2 regions of the Crossiella sp. NPDC003009 genome follow, and region 2 is predicted to be linked to the other one. Evidence: riboswitches for the same ligand, from Rfam matches in the RefSeq annotation. Region 2 holds a riboswitch; the other holds the start of a gene.
The links. A riboswitch is a leader RNA that binds a small molecule or an ion and turns the genes downstream of it on or off. The one in region 2 is predicted to bind cyclic di-AMP.
Positions count from the first base shown of each region.

Region 1 (3,374 bases), on a different contig from region 2:
AGGCGGTAGCCGTGTTCGGTGGTGGCGATCAGGCTCGGCTGGGCCATGGCCTGGCGGATGCGGTTGACATAGGTGTGCAGGGCGGCGCGTGGGTTCACCGGCGGCGCGGACTCCCACAGCGTGGCGACCAGCTCGCCGACCCGGACCTCCTCGCCGGCCCGCAACAGCAGTGCGGCCAGCAGCGCCCGCTGCTTGGCCGCGCCGATGACCAGTGGCCTGCCGCCCGCCCGGACCTCCAGCGGCCCGAGCACCCGAAACTCGATCTCCGGTGCCATCGCCTCCCCCTGCCCCTGGCCGATGGTCGCACGGACCGATGTCCCTGGCACGGCAACCAACCGGCCGGACCACGTTCACCGGCCGGTCGTTCGTCCGCTTTACTTTGCGCCCCAGACTCACTCGGGAGGTCGGTGTGCGGATCGGGTTGCGGGCGGCGCTGGTTGGGCTGGCGGTGGCCGGGTTGCTGGGTGGGGCGGTGGCGCCTGCGGAGGCGGCCGGGCGGGTGAAGCCGCTGGCGCAGGCGCACGCGCACAACGACTACGAGCACGGGCGGCCGTTGCTGGACGCGCTGGACCACGGGTTCACCAGCGTCGAGGCCGACATCTACCTGGTGGACGGGGCGCTGCTGGTCGGGCACGACCCCGGCGACCTGCGGCCGGAGCGGACGTTGCAGGCCCTGTACCTGGAGCCGTTGCGGAAGCGGGCGCTGGCCGGCGGCGGGCGGATCTACCCGGGGCGGGCCGGACTGTTCCAGTTGCTGGTGGACATCAAGACCAATGGGGCCGCGGTCTACGCCGAGCTGGACCGGGTGCTGCGGTCACCGCGGTACTCCTGGATGTTCAGCCGGTACCTGCACGGCTGTGTGCTGCGCGGGGCTGTGACGGCGGTCATCTCCGGGGACCGGCCGAGGGCGGTCATGGCTGGTCAGCGGGACCGGCTGGCCTTCTATGACGGACGCCTCACCGATCCGGCCGACCTGGGTCCCGGCGCGGCCCCGGGGCTGGCGCCGCTGGTGTCCGACAACTGGACGAAGCTGTTCGCCTGGCGGGGTGAGGGCGAGATGCCCGCCGCGGAGCGGGCCAAGCTGCGGGAGCTCGTCGGGCGGGTGCACGCGGGCGGGCAGCGGCTCCGGTTCTGGGCGACGCCGGATGTGCCGGGGGCCGCGCGGGCGGCGCTCTGGCGGGAGCTCGCGGCGGCCGGAGTCGATCACCTCAACACCGACGACCTCGCCGGGCTCGCCGCGTTCCTACGGGGTCACTCGGGTGCCGCGACGGGGTGAGCCACGCCTCACCGACGGTGATTGATCTCGGTAAGGACACGGCGCGGTAACGGCAGACTGACCTGGGGAGACACCCGGCATCGCAGAACTTCGCCAAACGTTACAGTGACGACGGTCACAGTCCAGAAGGTTTGGCGGACCCCCGTTGCGTTACGTACGGTCGCTTCTCGGTCGGCCCCGAACCGGCCAGCACGACGGGAACTCGTAGCGCCAAGCCCTGTCCAAGCGAGTTCCCGACCAAACCCCGAGCGAAACTTCAACTGGACAGGGGCGGGGGAACCAACTCCGGGCGAGCAGTCAGCGCCCTTGGGGTGAAGCCGGTGAGAACCGGCCGGGCCAGCACCACCGGTCCGAATCCGACAGCTCACCTCGTAGGCGCGGTTGGCGAGAGGGAAATGGCTTCTTACCGAGGCAAGCACCGCAAGCAGTCCAACATCACCCGCACCGTGGCGCGCATCGCTGTCGCCGGTGCCGTAGTGGCCGCCCCGATGGCCATCGCGGGCACCGCTAGCGCTGCCCCGTCCATGGACTGGGACAAGCTGGCTCAGTGCGAGAGCGGCAACCGGTGGAACGTCAACACTGGTAACGGCTTCTACGGTGGCCTGCAGTTCGACCGCGGCACCTGGCTGTCCAACGGTGGCGGCGCGTACGCCCCGTACGCCCACCAGGCCACTCGTGAGCAGCAGATCGCCGTGGCCGAGCGCCTGTTCGCGGCTCGCGGCCCCAAGCCGTGGCCGTCCTGTGGCCCGAAGGCGCTGCGCAGTGGTGGCGGCGGCAACGCCAAGCCCGCTCCCGCCCCGAAGCCCGCGGCCAAGCCGGTCGTGAAGAAGCAGGCCGCGCCCAAGCCCGTGGTCAGCAAGCCGGTCATCAAGCCGGCCGCTCCGGTCCAGCCGGCTCCGGTCGTCACCGACAAGAACGGCGCGGACTACACCGTCGTCGCGGGTGACACCCTGTCGACCATCGCGTCGAAGCTGCAGGTCAACGGTGGCTGGAAGGCGCTGTTCGAGCGCAACAAGGACATCGTCAAGGACGCTGACCTGATCTTCCCGGGTCAGAAGCTCGACGTGAAGTGAGTCCACTGACTCGCTGAGCACATTTCGCGAAACCCCCGGTCGTTCACGTGGCGACCGGGGGTTTCGCGTGTGTTCAGGGGCAGTTGACCCATTCCTCGGCGCCGTCGGTGAACAGCTGGCGCTTCCAGATGGGCAGGCGGCGCTTGACCTCGTCGACCAGGTCGGCGCAGGCGGTGAAGGCCTCGCGGCGGTGCTCGCCGGCCACCGCGCAGGCCAGCGCGGCGTCGCCGATCTTGAGCTGGCCGATCCGGTGGCTGACCGCGATGGCCCGCACACCCCGGTGCCGCAGCGCGATCTCCCCGGCGACCTCGGCGATCACCTCGGCGGCGCTGGGGTGGCCGCTGTACTCCAGCTCGGTCACGCCGCGGCCCTCGTCGTGGTCGCGGACCACGCCGGCGAAGGTGACCACCGCGCCCGCGGCCGGGTGGGCCACCAGGCGGGCGTGTTCCTCCACGTCAACGGGGTCCTCGGTGACCTCGGCACGCAGCACGGCGGCCGCCGGGCCGGTGCGCGGACCGCCGCCGGGGGCGTGGTCGCCGCCGCGGAGCTGGCTCACCGCGTGGTCCAGCACGCCGTCGAGCACCGCCAGACCGTCCCGCACGCCGCCTGTGGAGCCCGGCAGGTTCACGACGAGGGTCCTACCGGCCACCCCGGCCAGTCCGCGCGAGAGGGCCGCTGTGGGCACCTCAGGCCGTCCCGCGGCCCTGATCGCCTCGGCCAGGCCGGGCACCTCGTAGTCGAGCACCGCCCTGGTGGCCTCCGGGGTGCGGTCGGTGGGGCTGATGCCGGTGCCCCCGGTGGTGATCACCACGTCGACCCGTTCGGTCACCGCCTTGCGCAGCGCCTGGCCCACCGGGTCGCCGTCGGGCACCACATCGGCCTCGGGCACCCAGAAGCCGCGCTCGCGCAGCCAGCTGACGATCACCGGGCCGGTGCGGTCGGCGTAGACGCCGCCGCTGGCGCGGTTGGAGGCGGTGACCACCCGGGCACTGCGCGGGCTCACGGCTGCGGTCTCGTCCATAGTC
Region 1 covers NZ_JBSFUA010000044.1:33,541-36,914, forward strand. The annotation lists gene ACWDY5_RS32850 (BTAD domain-containing putative transcriptional regulator) at 1-275, opposite strand, end outside; gene ACWDY5_RS32855 (phosphatidylinositol-specific phospholipase C/glycerophosphodiester phosphodiesterase family protein) at 410-1,276, shown strand; cyclic di-AMP (ydaO/yuaA leader) riboswitch at 1,514-1,672, shown strand; gene ACWDY5_RS32860 (transglycosylase family protein) at 1,672-2,349, shown strand; gene ACWDY5_RS32865 (molybdenum cofactor biosynthesis protein MoaE) at 2,423-3,370, opposite strand; gene moaC (cyclic pyranopterin monophosphate synthase MoaC) at 3,349-3,374, opposite strand, start outside.
Region 1: it holds a riboswitch for cyclic di-AMP, as region 2 does, so the genes downstream of both, ACWDY5_RS32860 (transglycosylase family protein) here and ACWDY5_RS30095 (NlpC/P60 family protein) in region 2, are expected to answer to the same signal.

Region 2 (3,374 bases):
CTGGCCGATCCGGCCGCCCCGCTGCACGTGGAGCTGGTGGCCAGGCGCTCGGTGGACGCGCAGCTGCGGGCCGAGCGGGACGCGGCGCTGTCCCGGCTGGAGCGGCTGGAGGCCGAGCTGGCCAGGGTGCGCGCCGAGCTGGCCGAGGCCAGGGGCGCGGCCGAGCAGGTCCGGCAGGAGGGCGAGGCCGAGCTGGACCGGCTGCGCAAGCGCCTGCGCGAGCAGGGCGTGAAGCTGCGCCAGGCCAAGGACGAGGCCGAGGCGGCGCGGTCCGCGCTGAGCAAGGGACACGGCGAGACCGAGGCGGTGGTCGCCGCGGTCACCGCAGAACGGGACAAGGAACGGGAACGGGCCGAGGTGGAGCGGCTCAAGGCCGCCCGCGCCCAGGCCGAGGCCGAGGTGGCCAGGCAGTCCGCCCGCGAGGCCAGGCAGGCCGACGAGGTCCGGCTGGGCCTGCTGGTGGACACCCTGGCCGGCGCGGTCACCGGGCTGCGCAGGGAACTGGCCCTCGGCGGCAGCGGCCCCCGGCCCGCGGACACCGTGCGCGGGGCCACCCCGGCCTCGGGTGCGGTCGGCCGGGTGCAGGACCCGGCCGCGCTGGACCGGCTGCTGGCGCTGCCTGCCGTGCACCTGGTGGTGGACGGCTACAACGTGACCAAGACCGGCTATCCCGAGCTGACCCTCTCCGAGCAGCGGGACCGGCTGGTGCACCAGCTCGCGGTGCTGGCCGCGCGCACCGGGGCCGAGGTCACCCTGGTCTTCGACGGCGCGGGCGTGGTCGCGGTGCCCGCCTCCGCGCCGCGCGGGGTGCGGGTGCTCTTCAGCGACCCCGGGGTGCTGGCCGACGACGTGATCAGGGCGCTGGTCACCGCCGAGCCGGAAGGCCGCCCGGTGGTGGTGGTGACCTCCGACCGCGCGGTGGCCGACTCGGTGCGCAGGCGCGGTGCGCACCCGGTGCCCTCGGCCGTGCTGCTGGCCAGGCTCGGCCGGGTGTGAGTCCACCCATACCCGCTATACGTGTGGCGCTCGTCACTTTTCTCGGATGAACCATCCTGCAACCAGAAACCGTCCGTGTCGGTGCGTGGCCAGAGTTGATCTCTGGACAGGGCGAACACCGCAGGTCGCGCTGAATATAGTGAGCGACTACACAGCGCTGTTGTGTCGCTGGGTAACTACTCCGATCGGGCGGCCAGGTCACGGCCAAACATCGGCCGACCCCCGGCGGTGGACTGCGGGCCTCACTACTCGTAACCTGTCCGAGATCTCGCGGCGGACCGTCGTCCAACCGAGGGCGACACCGCGAGTCACCGCCGAATCGGCCTGTCGGGGGGCCGAACCGGGGACCCAGGCAGTTGGGGTGAATCGGGCGGGCCTTGATCGAAGGCGCCGCGCGTAGGGCGACTTCGGGCCCGAACCCGTCAGCTAACCCGGTAAGCGGTAGCGAGCACGAAGGAGTAGTACGCCACGTGGCGTCGCATCGACTCAAGCGCACGATGCGCGGGGCCCTCGCGGCCTCAGCAGTGGTCGTAGCTGTTGGCATCGCGCCGACGACCCCCGCGCTGGCCGACCCGGAACTGCCCGCCAACGCCTCCGAGGCGATGAAGCAGCTCCAGGAACTGGCCAAGGAGACCGAGAAGCTCGCGGAATCCCTGCACGAGGCCCAGGACGACCTCGACAAGAAGAACGCGGACCTGGCCAAGGCCAACAAGGAGGCCGAGGACGCCAGCAAGCTGGGCGCCCAGGCTCGCGAGCAGGAGCAGGCACTCCGCCAGGACGTCGACAAGGTCGCCGCCGCCGACTTCGAGGGCGCCCGGCTGAGCCAGGTCGAAGCGCTGATGACCTCGTCGTCGCCGCAGGTGTTCCTGGAGAAGATGTACGTGCTGGACCTGATCGCGGGCGACAACAAGGACGCGATCGACAAGCTGCACGCCACCATCAAGCAGGCCGAGGACGCGGCCAAGCGAGCGGTGGACGCCAAGGACCGCGCGCAGAAGGCCACCGACGAGGCCCAGCGGATCAAGGCCGAGCTGGACAAGCGCGACGCCGAGCTGAAGAGCCGCACGTCCAAGGTGAAGGCGCAGTACGACAAGCTCACCGCGGACGAGAAGAAGAAGCTCAAGGGGCCCGAGGACAACTCGGTCGTCGACATCCCCGGCAACAGCGGCATCGCGGGCGCGGCGCTGCAGAAGGCGCTGAGCAAGCGCGGCTCGCCCTACGTCTACGGCGACGAGGGCCCGAGCACCTTCGACTGCTCCGGCTTGGTCTACTGGGCGTACCAGCAGGTCGGCATGACGCTGCCGCGGTCGAGCTCGCAGCAGGCGCGGATCGGCACCGCGGTGCCGATCAACGCGATCCAGGCGGGCGACCTGGTGGCCTACAAGGGCCACATCGGCATCTCGGTCGGCAACGGCAAGATGGTGCACGCGCCCACCACCGGCGACGTGGTCAAGATCGCCCCGCTGCAGAGCGGGATCATCGCGGTCCGCCGGGTCGGGGTCGGGTCCTGACCCAGACGGGTAGGTAAGTCTGTTTTCCGCGGGGCCGTCACCGATCGGGTGTCGGCCCTGCGGCCATTCCCGTCCTAGGATGCAGCTGTGTCCGGGGTTGGCCGGTACAGGAGTTGGCTGGTCGCCGCGGTGGCCGCCGTGCTGCTTGCTGGGCTGGCCGTGGTCGCCACGCCGCAGGCCAGGGACGTCGTCGACCCCTCGCCCCAGGTCACCACCCTGGACGCGGCGGGCCGCCCGGTCCCCCCGGAAGCCCCGGCCACCTCGGCGGAGGCCCCGCGCGCGGCCGCGGTGGCCGAGCTGCTGCGCCGCAGGGCCGAGGCGGTGCTGCGCAGGGACGAGGCCACCTTCCTGGCCACCCTCGACCCCAACGCCGACTCCGCTTTCGGCACCGCCCAGCGCAACCTGTTCGTCAACCTGGCCGGGGTGCCGCTGAGCGGCTGGCGCTACCAGGTCGAGCCGGCCGAGGCGCTGGGCACCTCGGGGCTGACCTCCTACGCCCCCGACGCCGACGAGCTGTACTCGCCCAGGGTCGAGCTGAGCTACGCCATCGGCGGCGGCGACGCGGTGGCCACCACCCGGCCGATGGGCTACCTGTTCGCCCGCTACGGCGACAGCTGGTACCTGACCTCGGACTCGGCGCTGGAGGCCCAGGGCCGCCGGACCTGGCGCGGGCCGTGGGACTTCGGGCCCTGCCAGGTGCTGACCACCAACTCCGGCATCGTGCTCGGCCACCGTGCCAACCAGGCGCTGGCCCAGCGGGTGGCCAAGGAGCTGGACGCGGCGGTGCGCGCGGTCAGCGAGGTGTGGGGCCGGGAGTGGTCGCAGCGGGTGGTCGTGGTGCTGCCGGAGACCACCAGGGAGCTACAG
Region 2 covers NZ_JBSFUA010000037.1:24,673-28,046, forward strand. The annotation lists gene ACWDY5_RS30090 (NYN domain-containing protein) at 1-996, shown strand, start outside; cyclic di-AMP (ydaO/yuaA leader) riboswitch at 1,299-1,452, shown strand; gene ACWDY5_RS30095 (NlpC/P60 family protein) at 1,467-2,507, shown strand; gene ACWDY5_RS30100 (basic secretory protein-like protein) at 2,595-3,374, shown strand, end outside.